4 regions of the Pseudoxanthobacter sp. M-2 genome follow, and region 2 is predicted to be linked to each of the others. Evidence: predicted binding sites of a transcription regulator. Region 2 holds the regulator's gene; each other region holds the start of a gene.
What was found. Region 2 encodes LexA, which represses DNA repair genes until DNA is damaged. Its sites were predicted from a motif close to TGTTCNNNNTGTGTTCNG; they were not measured.
Positions count from the first base shown of each region.

Region 1 (5,720 bases), on a different contig from region 2:
GCGCGGGCGGTCACCGCGCGGACGATCGTCGCGCGCCCGCTGACCCTCGGGCCGATCGCCGCCGGGACGGCCACCACTGCGGCCCTCGGCCGGACGGCCCTGGCCCTGCGGCGGGCGTCCACGGCGGTCGTCGCCGCGCGGACGGTCGGGACGGCGGTCCGGGCGCGCCTCGCCGGCGGCCGGTGCCTCGCCGGGGGCGCCAGTGGCGGCCGGGGCGTTCTCGGCCCGGCGCGGGCCGCGGTCGCCGCGGCGCTCGCCACTCCGGTCAGCCTGACGGTCGCGGTTGCCACGGTGGCGCGGCTCGCCGCGCCGCTCGGGACGGCCGGGGCGCCAGACCTCGACCAGGACGGGCTCGGCAGCGGCGTCGGCCGCGACCGGCTCGCCGTCGGACGTCTCGGAGACAGCCGCGGCCTCGGCGGAAGCCACGGCTTCGGCGGAAGTGGTTTCCTCGGAGACTGCGACGTCCGCAGCTGCAGCGGTTTCTTCAGACGCGTCAGTGACTTCGGACGCCGATGTCGCTTCGGACGCGGGTACTTCGACGGCAGTGTCGACCGGAGCGGCGACCGCTTCGGTGGAAGTCGTGGCGTCGTCTGGCTCGACCTTCGGCTCGAACTCCTCCGAAGCGGCCTCCATCTGGGCGGCTTCCGACAGGTCGCCGTCTCCCTCAGCGGCTTCCGCGGCCTCGGCGACCGGGCCCTCGGCGCTCTCAGTCGCCACCGGCGGCTCGCGGTCTTGCTCGGGCGTGGCCGACGCTTCGATCGCATCCGCCGCCTCGGTGCCGACGTCGTCCGGAGTGGCGGTCTCGGCCTCCGTTGCGGCGGTATCGAAGGTCGCCGCGGTCGCGGCATCCGCGTCGACGGCCTCCGGCGCGACGGCGGCATCCGCCGTCGACGGCGTCGCCGCCGGGGTCTCCGGCGCGCGCACGGGCAGCGGGCGGCGGTCCATGCGGTAGCCGAGGCCGCGCAGGATGGAGGCGAAGTCCTCGCCCGAGCAGCCGACCAGCGACGTCATCCGCACGGTCGCCATGAAGCCGCCGGCCGGGTGGGCGCCGTCGGGCATCGGCCCGGCCTCGGGACCCGGCCGCCAGGCGAGGATCGGCCGGATGAGGTCGGCGAGGCGCTCGAGGATGTCGATGCGCACCGCGCGGCCGCCGCAGGCCTTGAAGCCGCAGACGCGGTAGAGGTCGACCGGCACCGCCGGGTCGACCGGGATAGAGGTGCGTCCGGATGCGGAAAGCTGCGGCACCTCCAGCAGGCCCGGCACGTCGAGGCTCGCGTGCTTCAGCGCCCAGAGCTCGGCGAGCAGCCGGCTCGGCGCCGGCTTCAGGAGCGCCGGCACGAACAGGTGATAGGCGCCGAAGCGCACGCCGAGCGAGCGCAGGCCCGCCCGCGCCGCCTGGTCGAGGCCCTTGATGTCCTCGGCGATCGCCGGACGCTCGACGACGCCGAGCGCCTCGGCGATGCGGAAGGCGATGCCGCGCGGCAGGCCGGGCAGCTCGGTGGCGTTGCGCAGGTCGATGAGCGGCTTCAGCAGCGTCTCGACCTGGGTCTTCAGCCAGGTGCCGAGCCGCGTCTGCACCTTCTCGCGCGACGCGCCGGTGAGCTGGTCGTCGGCGAGGACGACGAAGCCGGGCGTCAGCACGTCGTCGCCGGGAATGAGCTTGGCCACCGGCTCGCCGAGCCAGCGGATCGCCCCGTCGGCGGCGAGCACCAGGTCGCTGTCGGCGGCACGGCCGAGGCGGTCGGCGCGCGCGTCGATCTCGCCCGCGAGCGCCTTGGCGGCGGCACTGCGCAGTGCCTTGACCTCCGGGCCATCGCCGCCGCCACCACCGGTGTCGGCGACGAAGCGGAAGCCGGCGAGGCGTCCGACGTGCTGGCCCTCGACGGAGACATCTCCCGCCGGCGTGATCTCCGCTTCGAGCATCGCGTTTTCTCTCAGGCGTTTCATCAGGACGCTCGTTCGCCGGTCGACGAAGCGGCGGGTCAGCCGTTCGTGGAGGGCGTCGGAGAGTCGATCCTCGACATCTCGTGTGACACCGCGCCAGTGCGCGGGATCGGCGAGCCAATCTCCACGATTGGCGACATAAGTCCATGTCCGAACGTGCGCGATCCGGTTGGAAAGCGCATCGATGTCGCCGTCGGTGCGGTCGGACTGGTCGACCTGACGGGCGAACCAGTCGTCCGGTATCCTACCCGATCGGGCGATGAAGCCGTAGAGGGCGAGGACGAGATCGGCATGGTTGGCCGGTGCGATGCGCCGGTAGTCGGGCACCTGGCAGACGTCCCAGAGCAGCGAGACGCGGGCCCGCGTCGAGGCGAGCGCCCGGATATCCGGGTCGCGGGCGGCATAGTCGAGGCTGACGGAATCCTCGGCCTGGGGGGCCCGCGTCAGGCCCTCCTGGCGCGGCGGCTCGTCGAGCGAGCGGCGGAGCGCGTCGAGGGAGGCGAAGTCGAGATCGGGATTGCGCCACTGCAGCACCCTGAGCGACTGGAAGCGGTGGCTCTCCAGCGCCTCGACCATCTCGTTGTCGAAGGGGGCGACGCGGCCGGTGACCCCGAAGGTGCCGTCGCGCATGTGGCGGCCGGCGCGCCCGGCGATCTGGCCGAGCTCGGCGGCGTTGAGGGCGCGGTACTGGTAGCCGTCGAACTTGCGGTCGCCGGCGAAGGCAACGTGGTCGACATCGAGGTTGAGGCCCATGCCGATCGCGTCGGTGGCGACGAGGAACTCGACGTCGCCCGCCTGGAACAGCTCGACCTGGGCGTTGCGGGTGCGTGGGCTGAGCGAGCCGAGCACCACCGCCGCGCCGCCGCGCTGGCGGCGGATCAGTTCGGCGATGGCGTAGACCTCGTCGGCCGAGAAGGCGACGATGGCGCTGCGGGCCGGCAGCCGGGTGATCTTCTTGGAGCCCGCATAGGCGAGCACCGACATGCGTGGCCGCGTCACCACGTTGAGGCCGGGGATCAGCTTCTCCAGCATCGGCCGGACGGTGGTGGCGCCGAGCAGCAGCGTCTCGTCGCGGCCGCGGGAATTCAGGATGCGGTCGGTGAAGACCCGGCCGCGCTCGAGGTCGCCGGCGAGCTGGACCTCGTCCACCGCCAGGAACGACACGTCGGCGTCGCGCGGCATCGCCTCCACCGTGCAGACGGTGAAGCGCGGCGCCGGCGGCACGATGCGCTCCTCGCCGGTGACGAGGGCGACGGCATCGGCGCCGACGCGGGCGGCGACGCGGTTGTAGACCTCGCGCGCGAGAAGCCGCAGCGGCAGGCCGATGAGGCCGCTGCCGTGTGCGATCATGCGCTCGATCGCGAGGTGTGTCTTGCCGGTGTTGGTCGGCCCGAGGACGGCGGTGACCGAACGCGAACGGACGACGGAGGCGGACGCGGATCTCGACTCGACGTTCATCGACTTCCCAGGCCGGCCGGTTGGACCCGGGCGGCGGGTGGAGTTACCGGCTGCCTCATAGCACAGCCGGGCAGCGGCGCTCCAGAATTACGGGGGCTTCCATGGGTGTCCACGTTCGCTCCGTGGCGTCGCGCCGCCGACAGTACAACGCGCGTCGAAGCGAATCGGAACGACTCTGGAACGAATCCGGCCCGAATCGACGACTCGCGCCGAGTCCGGCTTTGTTCCCTACGAGACTTGGCGAAGACTCTGTCCCGACCTACGACATCTTGCGTTTTCTGGGTGCGGCCGGAGAACGACTCGGCGTCCCCGAACGAGTTGTCGCGAGGACTCCGATCGGCCCGCGAGTCAAGCGAGCGAAACGAGCCGTCTTTCGCGCAAAAAAACTGCGTGGCCGCGCGTGAATGGGGACAGTCGACGGGCTCGCTGGTGGGTCAGTCGGCGGTCGTGGTCACGGCGGTGACCGTCGGGCCGGTGATCTTGAGATCGGTCGCCTCGACCACCAGGGTGCCGCGCATGGTGCCGACGGAGACGCGGTAGGGCACGAGCAGGGTGGTGCCCGGGATCGGCGCCAGCCACGCCTCCAGCGCCCGGTTGTTCTGCATGTAGCGCACCGACTCCTTGTTGCGCTTGTGGCCGGAGACCGGGACCCAGCGGGCGGAGCAGACGACGACGGTGCCCTTGTAGGACTTCGTCTCGACCGTCTTGGTGCCCTGGTAGGTGAGCGGCACGTCGAAGCGCGTCCAGCCGTCGAAGATCGGCAGCGTGCGGGCGCAGGCGGCGGGGCCGGTGGCGTCCTCGACGGAGCGCACCGGCATGACGACGGCGCTGACAGGGTCGAGCACGCCCTTCCAGTGCTTCGACTGCACCGGCACGACGTCGCGGTGCGGCTTCGTCGGCGGGTCGGCGGAAACCGACTTCAGCGTGCCGGACGCAAGGTCCATGCGCACCGAACTCGACTTCTCGCTGTTGCTCGCCTCCATCGTGTAGCGCGTCGGCAGCACGGAGCCGCCCTTGAGCCAGCCGGCCGCCTGGGCGTCGACCTTTTCGGAGGAGAAGATGCGCGCGAGCGAGGCGGGCCGCATCGCCACCTTGGCGGAATAGGCGCTGCCGTCGATGACGAGGGAGAGCTTGCCCTGGGCGAACGACATCCCGCTGAAGGAGATGTCGTAGATGGCGCCGACCTTGGCGCTGTCGGCCAGCGCCGGAGCGGCGGACAGCACCGGCGCGGCCACGAGGGCAGCGAGCGCCACGGCGTTGGTCGCGGAGCGCCGGACTGCCCTGAGCGGGGCGAGGACCCGAGGATGACGAGAGCTCACAGTGTCCTCCGCTGTCGCCGGCAACCGGGGGTCTGGGTCCGAGAGAACGGACTTGGCCCGAAAGAACGACGGTCCGGCGGGAATGCGCCGAATCTTGGGCCCCAGCATTGCGACCCGCATGGTAAGCGCCCGGTTAACGTCGGGACGATGGCGTCCCTACGGTATCTCGCGTGGCGACAGTGCCGCCCGACCTCGGCTACGCTGGCGGCGATCTTGCTTGCCGGGCCGCTGCACCCGCCGAGCCCGCTAGCACGCCCGTGCCGCGTTCCCGCGCCGTCAACCGGACCCACTGATGACCGCCGCCGTCGCCAGAACCGCGACCACCACTGCCCCCGACGCCACCCGGCTGGAGCGGGCGCGGGGGATCGTGCGGCTCGGCTTCATCGGCGACGCGGACGGCGCGACGCGGCTGACGACGCTCTACCAGGCCGGCTCCGGCAAGGCGCGGCTGCCGCGCGCACCCGCCGGGGCGCCGCCGCTGGCGGTGTTGCTCAACACCGCCGGGGGGCTCACCGGCGGTGACCGATTCCTCACCGAGGTGTCGACCGGCGACGGTGCCGCGGCGGTGGTGACGACGCAGGCGGCCGAGCGGGTATACCGGCGCTTGAGCGGGACCGCGCGGGTCGAGACGCGGTTGACGGTCGGCCGCGGTGCCCGCCTGTCGTGGTTGCCGCAGGAGACCATCGTCTTCGACGGCGCGGGCCTCGAGCGCTCGCTCGACGTCTCGATCGCCGCCGGAGCGCAGGTGCTCGCCTGCGAGGCGATCGTGCTCGGCCGCGCGGCGATGGGCGAGACGGTGCGCACCGTCGAGGTGCGCGACCGCTGGGACATCACCATCGACGGTCGCCTCGCCTTCGCCGACCGGCTGCGGCTCGTCGGTGACGCCGAGGCGATCCTCGCGGGGCCGGCGACCGGCGGTGGCGCGCGCGCGTTCGCGACGCTGGTCGTCGCCGGGGAGGGTGCGGCGGAGCGGCTCGACGCGGTGCGTGGCGCGATCGA
Region 1 is NZ_JAWDIR010000033.1:387,132-392,851, forward strand. It holds gene RUR49_RS16895 (helicase-related protein) at 1-3,402, opposite strand, end outside; gene RUR49_RS16900 (DUF3108 domain-containing protein) at 3,837-4,655, opposite strand; gene RUR49_RS16905 (urease accessory protein UreD) at 5,014-5,720, shown strand, end outside.
Region 1: the regulator LexA is predicted to act here: its motif matches at 3,568-3,585, upstream of RUR49_RS16895 (helicase-related protein).

Region 2 (5,720 bases):
GAGAGACGACATCGCGACAACGCCCAGGATCGAGGATTCGGAGGCTGCTGGAACGAGCATTCCGAACCGTAGGCGCCTCGCCTCCTATTGGGAAATTCAATGTTTCGATCTAATCTAGTGGCGTCCCGAATGGGAGGCCATCGTGCTCGATCTCGATCTTCTGCGCTCCTTCGTCTCGGTCGTCGACTCCGGCGGCTTCACACGGGCCGGCGAGCGGGTGCACCGGACGCAATCCACCGTCAGCCAGCAGATCCGCCGGCTCGAGGAGGCGGTGGGTCGGCCGCTGTTCCACCGCGAGGGGCGCGCCGTGCGCCTGACCGAGGACGGCGAGCGCCTGATCGGCTACGCGCGCCGGCTGTTGTCGCTCGCCGCCGAGGCCCGCGCCGCCGTCGGTCGCGAGCCGCGCGTCGAGGTGGTGCGGCTCGGCGTGCCCGACGACTTCGCCGTCGAGCCGCTGACGGACGCGGTGGCGGCGTTCTCGCGAGCCCGACCGGGCTGTCGCCTGTCAGTGCGCTGCGCGCTCTCGGTCGACCTCGTCGCGGGGCTCGAGGCGGACGAGTACGACGTGGTGCTGGCAAAGCGCGATCCCGGCGCCGGTCCGGCGCTCGCCGTCTGGGCGGAGCGGCTCGTCTGGATCGCCAGCGCCGACCACCCGCTGCCCGTCGACCCGCTGCCGCTCGTCGCCTTCCCCCACGGCTGCGTCTACCGCACGCGCGCCGTCCACGCGCTGGAGCGCTCGGGGCGCGACTGGCGGATCGCCTACGAGAGCCCGAACCTGATGGGCATCCAGGTGGCGATCGCCGGCGGCCTCGGCGTGGCGCTCTTGGAGGAGCGGGCCGTGCGTGCCGGCCACCGCGTGCTCGGCCGCGCCGACGGCATGCCCGACGTGCCCGCGACGGAACTCGCCCTGATGGTGCGCAAGGACGCCGGTTCGGCCGCCACCGACCTCGCCGCGGCGCTCGTCCGCTTCTGTGCCGAGACGGTGCCGAAGGCAGCCTGAGCGGCAGCGGCTGAGGTTCACGGTTGTCGGCGGCCGCACCCAGCCCCTAATGTGCGCGCTGCCCGGGCGCACCTTGCCAAGGTGCCCTCCCCGGCTGCGGACGTGGCGAAACCGGTAGACGCAAGGGACTTAAAATCCCTCGGGGCTTGCTCCGTGCGGGTTCGACCCCCGCCGTCCGCACCACTCACTCGGCCGGAACCGCCACCTCGTCCGAGGGCCAGCCGGTGGGCAAGCCATCGATGCTGACGGTGTTTTCGGCGCGGCGGTAGGCCTCGAGGCCCTCCTCGCCCTTCGCCTCGGCCCAGCGGGTCAATGACGGACGCTCGTCGACATAGTCGAACAGCGGCACGCCGAAGCCGCACGAGGTTTGGACGAGATCGACGGACAGCACGACGATCTGGCGCGCGCCCACCGGCTCGCGGCCGTCGAACGCGCCGGCAAGGAGGTCATCATAACCCGCCGTGCCGCGGCGCAGGACCTCGCCGGCACCGTAGAGGCGCATGATCAGCGGCGGCCCCTCGAAGGCGCACAGCATGATCGTCAGGCGGCCGTCGGCGAGCATGTGGGCCGACGTCTCGTTGCCGCTGCCGGTGCAGTCGAGATAGGCGACCCGGTTCGGTCCGAGCACACGCAGCGACGCCGCGTCCTTCGGCGACAGGTTGATGCGGCTTCCCCGCGCCGCCGAGGCGGTGAAGAAGATGCGCTGCCGCTCGATGAAGTCGCGGTGCTGCTTGCCGATTTCGGCGAACTGCTTGGCCATGGCGTGTTCTCCTGCCGCCGACGCTCGGGGCCGCGGACGGGCAGGCTAGTCCCGGCAGCGCGCCGCCCGCAACCACGGACGGTGCTTCGGCAACAGCGGCATGGGCTTGGCGCTGCGGCAACCGAATATTCACCCTTGAGGAACACAACTAGAACGGATAGCTTGTGTTCGTGATTTGTACGCGATTCGAGGTCGCGGTACCGACGAGGGGGCGCGGGAGACGACGATGCTCACACGCAAGCAGTACGAGCTGCTGATGTTCATCCACGAGCGCCTCAAGGAGAGCGGCGTGCCGCCCTCGTTCGAGGAGATGAAGGACGCGCTCGACCTGCGTTCGAAGTCGGGCATCCACCGGCTGATCACGGCTCTGGAAGAGCGTGGCTTCCTGCGCCGGCTGCCGAACCGGGCGCGGGCGCTCGAGGTGATCCGGCTGCCCGAATCGGTCGCCAGTGGACCGGCTTCGACACGGGCCCGTGGCTTCACCCCGAGCGTCATCGACGGCGACGGGCCGCGCATCCGCCCGGCCGAGCCACGCCCGGCGGCAGCGGGCGAGACGGCGGGCGGCGTCAGCATCCCGGTGATGGGCCGCATCGCCGCCGGTGTGCCGATCGAGGCCATTCAGACCCACACCCATTCGATCACCGTGCCGGTGGAACTCGCCGGCGCCGGCGAGCACTTCGCCCTCGAGGTGCGCGGCGATTCGATGGTCGAGGCCGGCATCTTCGATGGCGACACCGTGGTGATCCGGCGCACCGACGCGGCGACGACCGGCGACATCGTCGTGGCACTGGTCGACGACGAGGAGGCGACGCTGAAGCGGCTGCGCCGCAAGGGCGCCTCGATCGCGCTCGAGGCCGCCAACCCGGCCTACGAGACGCGCATCTTCGGGCCCGACCGCATCCGCATCCAGGGCCGGCTGGTGGCACTGCTGCGCCGCTACTGATCCTCGCCGCCGCCTCGCGCGGCGGCCGTCACCTCGCGGTGCCGCGGCGCCGAGGGGTTCTCTCCAACGGCATCGCCGGTCCGCGACCACGGTCGCCCGTTGGTGCCGGCCGTGACGGGGTCGCTGAGACCGCCGGGCACGGCGGCGTCGAGCATCACCGCGATGGCACCGGTCCGGGCGAGCGTCGAACGGTCGATATAGAGCTGGGGGCCAAGACAGCCGGCGGGCCGCGGCACCGGCGCCACCACGACGGTGGCGGACCGACAGTCCTCGACGAGGGCAACGCCCCTCGTCACGACGGCGACCGTGAGATCGCCGTCCCCGAGCGGCAGCACGCACCCGAGATCGTCGCAGCGGGTGGGTGGGGCGGTGGTGGCCTTGGCGTCTCGGGGGTCGGCATCGGCGGCGAGCCAGGCGCGGACGGTGTAGGCGGACCTGTCGGCGGCGACGACGGCGAGCCTGCCGTCCGGCCCCCGCGCCGCGACAGCGCGGCCATCGCCTGAAACCAGCAGATCCGGGCGGGCGCCGGTCGTCGCCAGGGCGAGACCCGCCAGCAGCGGCAGCACCGCAAGCCGCCGCCACGGCGCTAGCGAGATCGCCACCCACAGCAGCGCCGCCACCATGAGCAGGACGGCGACGAGCGGCACCCGGCCGATCATCGCGCTGTCGCCCGTCCAGGCGGTCGTCGTCTCGGCGACGGCGAACATCCAGCCGAGGCCGATTCCCATCGGCCAGAGGGCCAGTTGCTCCAGCCCGAACGGCAGCAGCACCAGCGCCAGCACGCCGAACGGCATCACCAGCACCGAGACCGCCGGCATCGCCGCGAGGTTGGCGAGCAGGCCGAGTGGCGCACCGCGGTGGAAGTGGTAGGCGGCGATCGGTGCGGTGGCGAGGCCGGCGATCAGCGACGTTGCGGCCAGGCCTGCCACCCCGAACAGAACTGCCCGCCCCAGCCACATCGCCGTGCCGCGCCGCGGCGACGTCGTCTCGCCGCGCTCCCGGCTGCCCCACCACTCGTAGGCGGCGACAAGCGCGATCACTGCGGCGAACGACATCTGGAACCCGGCCCCGAGCACGGCACTCGGCTCCAGTGCCATGACGACCAGCGCCGCCACAGCAACGGTGCGCAAGGAGATTGCCGGCCGGTCGACGAGGACCGCGATGAGGGCCACGGCCATCGTCACGTAGGCGCGCTGCGTCGCGACCTCCGCCCCGGAGATGACGAGGTAGAAGGTCGCCGCGATGAGGGCCACCACCGCCGCCCAGGCCTTGATCGGCCGCGTCAGGGCGAGCGCCGGGATTGCCGCGAGCAGGGCCCGCACCACCCAGAAGACGGTGCCGGCAACGAGCACCATGTGGAGTCCCGAGATCGACAGCACGTGGGCGAGGCCGGACACTCGCATCGCTTCCTCGATGCTCTCCGGGATTCCGCCGCGGTCGCCGACCAGAAGCGCCGCGGCGACCTCCCCGCGCGGCCCCGGCAGCGCCGCACGCAGGCGCTCGGCGATGGTGTGGCGGACCTCCGCCACGGCGCGCGCGGGCGCGAGCGACCAGGGCACGGCACCGAGATCGATGATTTGCGGCCGCCCATAGGCAAAGCCGCTGGCGCCAATGCCGTCGAGGTAGGCTGAGCGGGCGGGGTTCCAGCCGCCCGGCATGTCGGGACCGCGCGGCGGCTCGAGGCGCGCGGTGAGCGACACGCCGTCGCCCGGCAGCAGGCTCGCTGCTCCGGCGGCGGTGACGGTGATGCGCCGCGGCAGGCGGGCGGCCGGCACCCGCTCGATCGTGACCGGTCGGATCGTCAGGCGCGCCCGGCCGCCGGTGCGGCGCTCGACGCGCTCGACGAAGCCGTTGACTTCGGCCGTGCGGGCGCGGTCGAGCGTCGGGGCGGCGACCAGCGTGACTTCGAGCTTTGCCGCGGTCGCACCGGCGCAGAGGGCGGCGGCGAGCGCCAGCGCGGGGAACGCCAACGTCCGTTCGCGCGTCCGCCAGGCCGCGAGCAGGCACGCGAGGGCCAGTCCCGCGAGGGCCCACAGCGCCGGTTCCCGCGGCAGCGCGAAATAGGCGGCGACACCCGCGGCGACCATGACCGGCACCCAGAGGAAGCCCCGGCCGGCGGCCCGGTCGTGGGCAGCGAAGCCGGCGAGCGCCTCGCCGGTCGCGCGCAGGCGTGCCGCGAGCGGCGGCGGTGGCGCGCCGAAGCCGGCAGCAGCGCGGTGGCGCGTGCCGGCCGGCGGCTCTCTCGCACGGGTCTCCGGCCACATGGCCGCGCCCTCCCCCGAGGGGCCAGCGAGCAACCGGGGGGCTCGCCCGCGCAGTTCGATTGCGGGGTGGTCCTTTCTGGTACCCCGCGCAACGATCCCGCCGCGCCGGCTGCGCACCCCGTCTCGTCGATCGACGATCCGGAGGCTCCTTTCGCAGACTTGGGATCGGCCCGCCCGCATGGTACACGAGCGCCCGAACGGTACCAGCCGGCCACACCGAAAGGTGGACACCGGCGTGCCGCCGCAATCATCGCGTCGGATCGTCACCCGAGCCAGAACCGGCCTGCGGCTCCCCGCCTGGCGACGGTGGCGATCGTGATGCCGCTCCGGTCTCGAGAGGTCCGAATGTCCGAGCCCGTCGTCACCCGCTTCGCCCCTTCGCCCACCGGCTTCCTGCACATCGGCGGGGCGCGCACGGCGCTGTTCAACTGGCTCTATGCCCGCCACACCGGCGGCACGATGCTGCTGCGCATCGAGGACACCGACCGTGAGCGCTCGACCGACTCTGCCATCACGGCGATCCTCGAGGGGCTCACCTGGCTCGGCATCGACTGGACCGGCGAGCCGGTGTTCCAGTTCGCCCGCGCCGCCCGCCACCGCGAGATCGCCGAAGGGCTCGTCGCCGCCGGCAGCGCCTACCGTTGCTATGCGTCGCCGGCGGAGCTGACGGAGATGCGCGAGCTCGCCCGTGCCGAGGGCCGGCCGCCGCGCTACGACGGCCGCTGGCGCGATCGCGACCCGTCCGAGGCGCCG
Region 2 is NZ_JAWDIR010000011.1:845,273-850,992, reverse strand. It holds gene RUR49_RS08955 (LysR substrate-binding domain-containing protein) at 143-1,000, shown strand; tRNA gene RUR49_RS08950 (tRNA-Leu) at 1,097-1,183, shown strand; gene RUR49_RS08945 (pyridoxamine 5'-phosphate oxidase family protein) at 1,185-1,760, opposite strand; gene lexA (transcriptional repressor LexA) at 1,987-2,703, shown strand; gene RUR49_RS08935 (ComEC/Rec2 family competence protein) at 2,697-4,967, opposite strand; gene gltX (glutamate--tRNA ligase) at 5,313-5,720, shown strand, end outside.

Region 3 (5,720 bases), 110 kb from region 2:
TCCTCTCCGCAACCTCGCGTGCAACAACCCTGCACCCGTCTGCGAACGGCAGCGCCGCGCGGCGTGTCGCTGCGCTCGCCATGGTTCTCGGCGCCCTGATGCTGCCACTCGCCGCGGCCGCGCAGGCGCCGGGCGACGCGATCCCGCCCGGCGGCGATGCGGCCGGGGCTCCGGCCGCCCTCTCCGAAACGTCGCCGGCTGCTGCGGGTCCGGCGGCAGCGGTCGACGCGGCGCAGTCGCCCTCCGGCGCCTCGTCTGCAGCGTCCGCAGACGCATCCCCCGCCACCGCTTCCTCCAGAAGTGTCACCCCCGCGGCGCCCGGCGCGCAGACCGAAGCCGCGCTCGCCGCGCGGGCGCACCTGCCGACGGATCTCTCGCCCTGGGGCATGTTCCTCGCCTCCGACTGGGTCGTGAAGGCTGTGATGATCGGGCTCGCCTTCGCGTCCGTCGTCACCTGGACGGTGGCGCTGGTGAAGTCGTTCGAGCTCGCCGCGGCTGGACGCCGGCTCGGGCGCGACCGCGCCACCCTGTCGGCAGCGGCCGGCCTCGCGCCGGCGGCAGAGCTGCCCCTCGGGGCCGAGGCGACCACCCTCGTCGCTGCCGCGGTCGAGGAAACGCGCCTCTCCGCGGGTCTCTCGGCCGCCGGCGTGAAGGAGCGTGTCGCCTCCCGCCTCGAGCGGGTCGAGGCCGCCGTCGCGCGCACGCTGCGCCGCGGCACCGGGGCGCTCGCCACCATCGGCGCCACCGCGCCCTTCGTCGGGCTGTTCGGCACCGTCTGGGGCATCATGAACTCGTTCATCGGCATCTCCGAGGCGCAGACGACCAACCTCGCGATCGTCGCCCCCGGCATCGCCGAGGCGCTGCTCGCCACCGCGATCGGCCTCGTCGCGGCGATCCCGGCCGTCGTCCTCTACAACCACTTCGCCCGGCGCATCGCCGACCGCCGGCAGGCTCTCGCCGACGCCTCCGCCGCGGTGATGCGGCTCGTCTCGCGCGATCTCGACCGGCGCGTCGCCCGCGGCCTCGCTGCGGCCGCCGAGTAGGCGGGCACCATGGCGGGCCATCTCGATCCCGGTGGCGACGATCTCGAGGAGACCCACGAGATCAACGTCACGCCGTTTATCGACGTGATACTGGTGCTGCTGATCATCTTCATGGTCGCAGCACCGCTCGCAACCGTCGACGTGCCCGTCGACCTGCCGGCCTCGACGGCGGCGCCGCAGCCAAGGCCGGAGGCGCCGCTGTTCGTCACGCTCACCGCCGACAACGGCGTCGTCGTCGGCGAGGCGCCGGTGGCCGAGGGCCGTCTCGCCGCGGCGCTCGATGCCGTGACCGGCGGCGACCGCGAGCAGCGCGTCTTCCTGCGCGCCGACCGGGCGGTCACCTACGGCGATCTCGCGGCGCTGATGAACCGGCTGCGTGACGCCGGCTACCTGAAGATCGCCCTCGTCGGCCTCGAGGCCGGGGCTCCGGAGGCCGGGGCGGCGCAATGAGCGCGGGGCGAGGGTCCCGCCTTCCGGTGCGGCCTGCGACCGGGTTGTCGCCGCGATGAGCGCGACGGCGACCATGGCCCCGGCGCCTCCGACGGGACTGCCGCCGCGCGACAGCCTCGTCTGGGCGCTCGCGTTCGCCATCGTGCTCGCCGCCCACCTCGCCGTCGGCCTGGCGCTCTTGCAGTCAGAGCCCGCGACGGGTCCGGTCGAGGCGGCCGAGCCGATCGCCATGATCGATCTGCCGCCGGCGCCGGTGCTTCCGGACGCGGTCGCCGCGGTCGATCTGCCGCCGTCGGCCGCCCAGTCGGTGCCGCTGCCGGAGGCGCAGGCGATTGGCGGCTCGACGGTGCCGGACATCGCGCCGGAAGCCCCCGAGCCCATCGAGGCGCCGCTCGCCGCCAGCGAGCAACTGCCGCCCGAGACGGCACCACCACCGCCGGTCCCGACCGTGCGCCCCGCCGACGCCATCGCCGCCGAGGCGGTGCCGCCGGAAACCGCCGCTCCGGTCGCTGCCGAGGCACTGCCGCCGGTCGAGACGGCAGAGGCGGCGCCGGTTGCGCCAGCGGAGGCCGCCGCGGCCGAACCGCCGCCCGAGGCCGCGCCGGTGGTGCCGGATGCCGCCGTCACCTTGCCGGGTCCGGTCGCCCTGCCGCGGGTGAAGCCGGACGTGCCGCCACCCGCCGAACGCCCGCAACCGGCGGCCACCCAGGCGAAGACGCCCGACCGCAAGACGGCGGCGGCGAAGCCGCAGAAGCCCGCCGCGCCGACGAGCCAGCGCAAGACTGCCGAGACGCCGGCGGCGAGGAAGCCCGCCGGACCGGCCGCGGACACGCCGAAGGCCGGTGCCCGTCCGCAGTCCGCCGCCTCGGCACCGCGCGCTGCCGGCGGAGGACCGGTCGCCGACGCCCTGAAGCAGTACCAGGCGAAGGTCCGTGCCGACATCGAGCGGGAGGTCCGCCGGATGCAGCACAGCGGCAGGGGGCGGGCCGCCGTGCGCCTCGCCTTCAACCGCAACGGCACCCTCACGAGCGTCGACATCGCGACCACCTCCGGCAATCCGGCGATCGACCGGGCGATCCTCCAGGCGGTGAAGCGGGCGAGCCCCTTTCCCGCCGCACCGGCAGACCTCACTCAGGCGAGCTTCAACTGGACGATCGGCCTCAGGGTGAACAACTAGCCGGGCAGCCGAACCCGGCCGTTGGCGTCGAGCGGCCAGTGGGGGTTGAAGGCGATCTCCCAGAGGTGGCCGTCGGGGTCGGCGAAATAGCCGGTGTAGCCGCCCCAGAAGGTCTCGGCCGCCGCCCGCGTCAGCTGGCCACCCGCCGCCGCCACCTCGGCAAGCGTAGCGTCCACCGCCTCGCGGCTCCCGAGGTTGAGGGCGAGCGCGACGCCGCCGAATGCCTGCTCCGACGGTGGCGGCAGGCCGGCATCCTCCGCCAGCGCGGCGCGGCTCCACAAGGCGAGCACCGGCCCGCCGAGGTCGAAGAAGGCGGTGGAGGCGGTCGATTCCGACGAGCGCCGCCAGCCGAGGCGCTCGTAGAAGGCGGTGGCACGGGCGACGTCGTCGACGCCGAGGGTGAGCAGGCTCATGCGCTGGTCCATCGATGGTCCTCTGTATTCCCGCCGTCGCTCGCCGCCTCCGTGGCGCCGGCACGCCGTCTCAGAACAGGCTGAGCTGGCCGCCGACCGGCACCGGCGGCTCGAACAGGTCGGTGCGCGGGCGGTGCTTCTGCTTGTTGAGGCCGAGCCGCTTCGCCGCGAGCTCGAAGCGGCGGCCGAGCGCCCAGGCATAGGGGCCGGTTCCGGTCATCCGCTTGCCGAAGGTGGCGTCATAGTCTTTGCCGCCGCGCATCGCCCGGAGGATCGACATGACGTGGCGGTAGCGGTCGGGATGGTCACGCGCGAGCCACTCCTTGAACAGGTCCGCCACCTCGAGCGGCAGGCGCAGCACGACGTAGCCGGCCTCGGTAGCGCCGGCTGCGGCTGCCGCCTCCAGCACGCGCTCGACCTCGGCGTCGTTCAGGGCCGGAATCACCGGCGCCATTAGCACCGCCACCGGCACCCCGGCCTGCGAGAGCGCGGTGATCGCCTCCAGGCGCTTGGCCGGCGTCGCCGCGCGCGGCTCCATCGAGCGGGCGAGCCGGCGGTCGAGCGTCGTCACCGACACCGCCACCTTGACGAGGCCGCGCGCCGCCATGCGCGACAGGATGTCGAGATCGCGCACGACCAGCGCCGACTTCGTCACGATGACCGCCGGATGGCCGGTGCGTTCGAGCACCTCCAGCACGCCGCGCGTCAGCTTCCGCTCCCGCTCGATCGGCTGGTAGGGGTCCGTCGCCGTGCCGATGGCGATCGGCTTCGGCTGGTAGCCGGGGGCGGCGAGGTCACGCTCCAGAGCCTCCACCGCGTTCGACTTGGCGAACAGCCGCGTCTCGAAGTCGACCCCCGGCGACAGGCCGACGAAAGCGTGGTCGGGGCGGGCGAAGCAGTAGATGCAGCCGTGCTCGCAGCCCCGGTAGGGGTTCGCCGAGCGGTCGAAGCCGATATCCGGCGAGGTGTTGCGGGTGATCAGCGAGCGCGCCCGCTCCTCGCGCACCTCGGTGCGCAGCGGCGGCAGCTCGGCGAGGCTCTCCCAGCCGTCGTCGACGGTTTCGCGGGCATGCGGCTCGAACCGCCCGACCGGATTGAGACCGGCACCGCGCCCGCGACGGCGGTGCTCGGCAACACCGATGCCGGCACGCGCGTCGCGGCTGCCGGGTGCGGCGGGATCGAAGCGGTCGTTCGGGCGGGCGAGGGCGGTCGTGCTCATGGGCAAGCTCGGCGATCCTGAGGTTCGGCCCGCCGCATCGGCGCGGACGGCGGGGCGATGAGAACAAAGCGTTAACATCGCGCTCGGAACGAAGCAAGAACAAAGAGGGTGGTGCCCGAATCCCGTTTGGTCCGCTGCTGGCTCACGCTTGTGCCGCCCGCGCCTGCCGCGGCGTCGCGCCGCGCCGCTCGGCCCGCCTCACGGTGCAAACGATTGTCGCCGGCGGTCCCGGGGCGGCATCTTTGTGCTAGAAGGGCAGGGATGCTGACCGTCGTCATCGCCACGCAGGATTGCGAGGAGCCGCTCGCCCGTACGCTCGCCGCGCTGGTACCCGGCGCCGCCGACGGCGTGGTGGGGGACGTCGTCGTCGTCGATGCCGGCTCGGCCGACGGCACGGCGATCGTCGCCGATGCGGCCGGCTGCACGCTCGTCACCGCGTCCGGCCCACTGGGAGCGCGGCTGCGGCGGGGCGTCGAGGCCGGGCGCGGCCACCGCTTCCTGATGTTCCTGCGGCCGGGGGCAGTGCTCGAGCCCGGCTGGCACCGCGAGGTCGGTGCTTACCTCGACCGCCCTGGCGCACAGGAGCGGGCCGCCGTGTTCCGCTTTGCTCTCGACGAGCCGGGGCTCGGCGCTCGGCTGTCGGAATGGCGGGCCGGGCTCGGGGGAGCGCTTCTCGGGCTCGCCGCGCCGCAGCAGGGCCTACTGGTGTCGCGCCGGCTCTATGCCAAGCTCGGCGGCCATCGCGACGATGCCGGCTATGCCGAGCAGGACCTGCTGCTGCGCCTCGGCGCCCGCAGGCTGTCGGTGCTGCGCACGCGCGCGCTGCTCGATCGGCGCACCGCCGAGGGCCAGCGCCTCGGCCTCGCCGGGTTGGCGCTCCGCCTGCCGGCCGCCGTCGTCGCCCGCCGCGCCGCCTGATCCATCGGGATCAGCGTGGGGGCGTCAGCCCTGGCGCGCCTTGCCACGCTTCAGGTGCTCGTCCAGCCGCGGCATGATCTCGACGAAATTGCACGGCCGGTGCCGGTAGTCGAGCTGGCGCTCGAGGATGCCGTCCCAGGCGTCGCGGCAGGCGCCGGGCGAGCCGGGCAGGCAGAAGACGAACGTCGTCCCGATCAGCCCGGCGGTGGCGCGCGACTGCAGGGTGGACGTGCCGATCTTGTCGTAGGAGATGCGGTGGAACACCGCCGAGAAGCCGTCCATGCGCTTCTCGAACAAGGGCTCCAGCGCCTCCGGCGTGACGTCGCGGCCGGTGAAGCCGGTGCCGCCGGTGGTGATCACCACGTCGACGGTGCCCACCCAGCCCTGCACGCGTGCGCGGATCGCCTCGATATCGTCCGTCACCACGGCGCGGTCGGCGAGGCGGTGGCCGGCGTCGGCGATACGGGCGGCGAGCGTGTCGCCGGAACGGTCCTCGGCGA
Region 3 is NZ_JAWDIR010000011.1:952,591-958,310, forward strand. It holds gene exbB (tonB-system energizer ExbB) at 1-1,043, shown strand, start outside; gene exbD (TonB system transport protein ExbD) at 1,053-1,493, shown strand; gene RUR49_RS09455 (TonB family protein) at 1,567-2,670, shown strand; gene RUR49_RS09460 (VOC family protein) at 2,667-3,083, opposite strand; gene RUR49_RS09465 (PA0069 family radical SAM protein) at 3,154-4,302, opposite strand; gene RUR49_RS09470 (hypothetical protein) at 4,564-5,220, shown strand; gene moaB (molybdenum cofactor biosynthesis protein B) at 5,245-5,720, opposite strand, start outside.
Region 3: the regulator LexA is predicted to act here: its motif matches at 4,387-4,404, upstream of RUR49_RS09465 (PA0069 family radical SAM protein).

Region 4 (5,720 bases), on a different contig from region 2:
CTGCGGGCGGCCGGCACCGATGGCCGCCTCCTGCAGCAGTTCCGCCTCGCTGCCGAGATCGAGAAAATCGCTGAGCGCGATTGCGGCGGCCTGGTCGATCCGCTCCTGCAAGGGAAGCCCGCGCAGTTTCTCCGATCTGGTGTTCACCTGCATGACCGGCGATTCCCAGACGCCGGGTGAAAACAGCAGCATCAGGTTGCCGCCGAGATTGACGAGGCCCGCCACACGGCTCGCCTCGATCACCGCCGGGATCGCCCGGTAGGGAAAGACGGTCTCGCCGCCGTGCTCGACCATGTGCGACAGCAGGTAGGGCGGCAGGTGCGCGCGGAAGAGGTCCCGACTGTTCATGCGGCGGCTCGGCGGCTGAAGGGTTGGGACGGCAAACGCCGCTCTCACCCTCATCCCTTCGCTCAATGCGAGGTCCCGTTCAACCGCCCCTCACCCTCCGCGGACCGTTTCCCCCGCCAGCCTCAGATCCTCGACGAAGGCGGCGTATTCCGTCGCCTTCGTCGCTGGGTCGGGCAGGCGCAGCAGGTAGGAGGGGTGGACGGTGACGAGCACCGCCGTGCCGTCCGGGCCCTCGATGATGCGGCCGCGGCTCTTGCCGATCGGAACTGTACGGCCGAGCACCGAAAGAGCGGCGGTGGCCCCCATCGCCACGATCAGGCGCGGGCGGACGAAGGCGATCTCGCGCTTCAGCCAGGGCTGGCAGGCGCGGACCTCGCCGGTCGACGGCTTCTGGTGGATGCGACGCTTGCCGCGCGGCACGAACTTGAAGTGCTTCACCGCATTCGTCACGTAGGCGTCTTCGCGGTCGACGCCGGCCTCCGACAGCGCGCGGTCGAAGAGCTGGCCGGCGGGGCCGACGAACGGGCGGCCGGCGATGTCCTCCTGGTCGCCGGGCTGCTCGCCGACGAAGAGCAGCGGCGCATCCTCCCGCCCCTCTCCGAACACCGTCTGCGTCGCCGGCTCCCACAACGGGCAGGCGCGGCAGCCCGCCGCCTCGGCGGCGAGCGCCGCGGGCGTACCGGTTTCGGCCGGGGCGGCGACCGCGATCGCGTGCGGGCGGTGCGGCCGCGGGTTGGGGGCGCTCGGTCCCGTCTCGACCATCTCCTCGCTCCTGCGCCGGGCTTCGGCGATCAGGGGGCGGATGAGCGGCGCCTCCGGCAGGTTCCGCCAGTACTTCTCCGGCATCTCGGCGCGCATGGCGCCGACCTTCAGCCGGGCGGGGTTGAAGATGCTGGAATAGTAGCCGCGCCAGAGGGCCTCCAGCGCGTCGTCGGTCGGCGCGTCGGCGCGGCGGCTGCCGGGGCCGAAGGCGAGGCCCTCGCCGTCCCAGTGGACGGTGGCATCCGGCGTCAGGATCGACCAGCGCATCGAGGCGAAGCGGCGCATGAAGAACGGCGCGTTGGCGGCGACGATGCGGTGGTCGGGCTCGAACCAGGCGACGAACCACGGCTCGCCGGCGAGCTCCGAGCGGCGGAAGCGCACGAAGGCGCGCATCTTGTGGATGTCGCGGCGCACCGCCTTCGCCATCGCCTCGAGCTCGGCGACGTCCGGATCGACGGCGACACGCATCAGCTGCGGCTCGGTGCGCAGGCGCCAGACGAGGCGGTAGAGGCGGGCGAAACGCTCGGGGTCGCGGTGCAGCACGACGGTTTCCGCGAGCGTCAGGAAGCCGCGCGGCACGGCGAGCGGCGCCGCCGGCACCGGCGCCGGCAGCGGTTCGGCGGCGCCGGCGAAGAGGTCGGGCGCCTCGCCACCCTTGACGCTGAAGGCGACGCGCTCCGGCGGCACGGCGCGGGCGATGAGGTCGCGGGCGACGGCGCGGAAGCCGGAGAAGTCGGTCTCGCCGGGCAGGACGACGGCGTGCATGAGGGTCTCCCGGCACCGCGGTCGCTCAGAGCGGCAGGGCGAGCTGGCGCGGCGGGGCGACCCGCTGCCGGAGGTCGACCCGGTCGATCAGGCCGCCCGGGCTGTGGTCGGGCAGCACCAGGAAGGGCAGCGCCTTGGCCAATGGCACGCGCAGGCGGCCGAGGTCGGCGGTGCGGATCGCCCGCACGCGCCGCGCCGAGAGCAGCCGCTCGACCGCCTTCTTGCCGAGGCCGGGCACGCGCAGGAGTTCCTCGCGGCTCGCGCAGTTGACGTCGAGCGGGAAGCGCTCGCGGTGGCGGAGCGCCCAGGCGAGCTTCGGGTCGATGTCGAGGGCGAGGTTGCCCTCCTCGCCCTCGACGATCTCGGAGACGTCGAAGCCGTAGAAGCGCATCAGCCAGTCGGCCTGGTAGAGACGATGCTCGCGCACCAGCGGCGGTGCCACCGGCGGCAGGCGGCGGCTCGCATCGGGGATCGGGCTGAAGGCGGAATAGTAGACGCGCTTCAGACGATACGAGCCGTAGAGGCCGGCGCTGGTGGCGAGGATCTGGCGGTCGTCGGTGGCGTCGGCACCGATGATCATCTGCGTGCTCTGGCCGCCGGGGGCGAACGACGGCGCCTTGCGATCCTCCTTCGCGGCGTCGATGTGGCCGCGCATCCGCCCCATCGAGCGGCGGATGGCACGGGCGTCCTTCTCGGGGGCGAGGGCGCTGAGGCCGGTATCGGTCGGCAGCTCGATGTTGATCGACAGCCGGTCGGCATAGCGGCCGGCCTCGGCCAGCAGGTCCGGGCTCGCGTCGGGAATGGTCTTCAGGTGGATGTAGCCGCGGAAGTCGTGCTCCTCGCGCAGCGTGCGGGCGACCCGCACCACTTGTTCCATCGTGTAGTCCGGCGAGCGGATGATGCCGGAGGAGAGGAACAGCCCTTCGATGTAGTTGCGCCGGTAGAAGTCGATGGTGAGCTCGACCACCTCCTCCACCGTGAAGCGCGCGCGCGGCACGTTCGAGGAGGAGCGGTTGACGCAGTAGAGGCAGTCGAAGGCGCAGGCGTTGGTGAGCAGGATCTTCAGGAGCGAGATGCAGCGCCCGTCCGGCGCATAGGAGTGGCAGATGGCGCCCTCGGTGGAGCCGATGCCGCGGCCGCCGACGGAATCGCGCTTCGTGGTGCCGCCGGAGGCGCAGGACGCGTCGTACTTGGCGGCGTCGGCGAGGATGGCGAGCTTGCGGGCGAGGTCCATGCCCCGATAGTTGTTCATCCTTTGTTCCGTGACAAGCCGCCCGACGAGGCGAAGGTGGAGAAACACCTTCGCGCCGCAGGACGCGATGGTCTCCCGATGGATGCGCCGCCGCACGGCCTCGCCCGCGCTCCGGCCGGGGGGATCGAAAGTCCTCCGACCTCCGGGTCAATTCATCCGACCTTGGTCCCTTGTCGCCACCGTGACCGCCGTGCGACCCAGCGACAGGACGTGAAGAAAAAGAGAAACTCCGCACTGCATCGACCCGCGGGTCCGGCGTCGATGTCGAAGATCTCGTGTTGCCTCCTGCCGACACCCGTCTTCGCAGTGGTCTTTCTCTTGAACGGGGAGACTTCTCGATGCCTCAATACAAGCTGAACGTGAACGGCACCGCCTATTCGGTGACGGTCGACAACGAGGATACTCCGCTCCTCTGGGTCCTGCGCGACATCATCGGCCTGACCGGGACGAAGTATGGTTGCGGCATCGAGATCTGCGGCGCCTGCATGGTGCTGATGGACGGCGAGGCGGAGAAGTCCTGCGACAAGTCGGTCTCCGAGGCGGTCGGGCGCAAGATCATCACGGTCGAGGGCCTGGCGGCCGACCCGCAGGGCAAGGCCGTGCAGGCCGCCTGGGAGGCGCACCAGGTGCCGCAGTGCGGCTTCTGCCAGCCCGGCATGATGATCGCCGCCACCGGTGCCCTGAAGGACGGCCACCGCGGCCGGGAGATCGCCGAGGAGATCGAGAACATCTGCATGTGCGGCACCTACGAGCGCATCAAGAAGGCCTGCCAGACCCTCTGACGACCGGGCCCGCAGCCGCAACGGAGAGCACCATGCCAGACACCGCCTCATCCGGCCGCGCCGTCGCGCTCGATCGCCGCAACTTCCTGAAGGGCGCGGCGGCGACGCTGATCATCCCCTTCACCGTCTCCCTCTCCCCCCGCGAGGCGAGTGCCAAGGCGGCCTCCCGGGCCGCGGCGGGGCCGGTCTCGCTCGGCGCCTACGTCAGCATCGACGCGGACAACATCGTCACCGTCTCGATCGGCTCGACCGAGATGGGCCAGGGGATCATGACGGGCCTCGCGCAGCTTGTGGCCGAGGAGCTCGGCCTCGAGTGGAGCCAAGTGCGCGCGGTGCATGCGCCCGCCTCGACGGAGTGGCCGAACCCCTACGGCAACCCGATCTTCGGCGCGCAGCTGACGGGCGGCAGCACCAGCATGATGGGCTGGTACAAGCCGCTGCGCACCGCCGCCGCGATCGTCCGCGACGTTCTGATCGCGGCGGCGGCCAAGCAGTTCGGCGGCACCTGGTCGCTCGGCCGCGGTGGCATGCTCGTCAGCGGCGACACGTCCTGCCGCTTCAGCGACGTGCTGGAGACCGCGGCGAAGCTGACGCCGCCGGCGACCGCGACCCACGCCACCACCCGGCGCTTCGTCGGGCAGCGCATCCCGCGCCTCGACCTTCCGGAGAAGATCCTCGGTACGGCCGTGTTCGGCACGGACGTGAAGGTGCCCGGCATGGTCTTCGCGTCGGTCGTCCACTGCCCGACCCTCGGCGGGACCGTGAAGACGGTGCCGCCGAGCCGCAGCGGGACCACCTATGTCAACCTCGGCGATGCCGTCGGCGTCGTCGCCTCCAACACCTGGACGGCGATGCGCACGGCCCGCTCGATCGCCGGAACGATCGGCTGGACCCTGCCGGAGAGCACGGCGACGCGCGATTCCGCCACCCTCGAGGCCGCCGCCGACGCGCTCGTGAGGTCGAAGAAGGCCGAATACTTCATCGCCGAGAAGGTCGGCACGCCGCGTCCCGCCAGCGCACCGATCCGGGTCGATGCCACCTACTCGCTCCCCTTCCTCGCCCACGCGGCGATGGAGGTGATGAACTGCACGGCCTCGGTGACCGCCAACGCCTGCGAGATCTGGGCGCCCACCCAGGGGCAGCAGTTCATCATCCCGCTCGTCGCCGGGATAACCGGGCTTCCGGCCGCGAGCGTCACCGTCCACACCACCTATTGCGGCGGCGGCTTCGGGCGGAAGATCGAGACCGACTGCATCGCCCAGGCGGTGAAGCTGTCGAAGGCCGTCGGCAAGCCGGTCAAGCTGACCTGGTCGCGCGAGGAAGACTTCCAGCACGACATGTACCGGCCGAGCGCCAAGATCCGCGTGCAGGCCGGTGCCGACGCGAACGGCGCCTTCACTGCGCTCGTCTATCGCAACGTGTCGCCGTCCATCAGCCAGCAGCGTGCCCCCTCGGACATCACCAACCCCGAGGACACCGGCGCCGTCGCCGGCGCGGTCGGCATTCCCTACCGGATCGCCAAGCGTCGGATCGAGTACGTGGCGCTGCCGTGCGACATCCCGCTCGGCTACTGGCGCTCCGTCGGCGAGTCCTACAACACCTTCGCCGTGGAGAGCGCGGTGGACGAGCTCGCGACGGCCGCCGGCAAGGATCCGCTGGCGTTCCGCAAGGCTCTCCTCGCCGGGTCGCGCGGCGATGCCCGCGGCACCGGGGTGCTGAAGGCGGTCGAGAAGTTGAGCGGATGGTCGAAGGCGCCGCCCTCCGGGAGCGCCCGCGGCGTCGCCTTCCTCAAGGGCTTCGGCAGCTACATC
Region 4 is NZ_JAWDIR010000048.1:149,524-155,243, forward strand. It holds gene RUR49_RS25890 (hypothetical protein) at 1-348, opposite strand, end outside; gene RUR49_RS25895 (UdgX family uracil-DNA binding protein) at 439-1,875, opposite strand; gene RUR49_RS25900 (putative DNA modification/repair radical SAM protein) at 1,901-3,109, opposite strand; gene RUR49_RS25905 ((2Fe-2S)-binding protein) at 3,466-3,909, shown strand; gene RUR49_RS25910 (molybdopterin cofactor-binding domain-containing protein) at 3,942-5,720, shown strand, end outside.
Region 4: the regulator LexA is predicted to act here: its motif matches at 3,121-3,138, upstream of RUR49_RS25900 (putative DNA modification/repair radical SAM protein).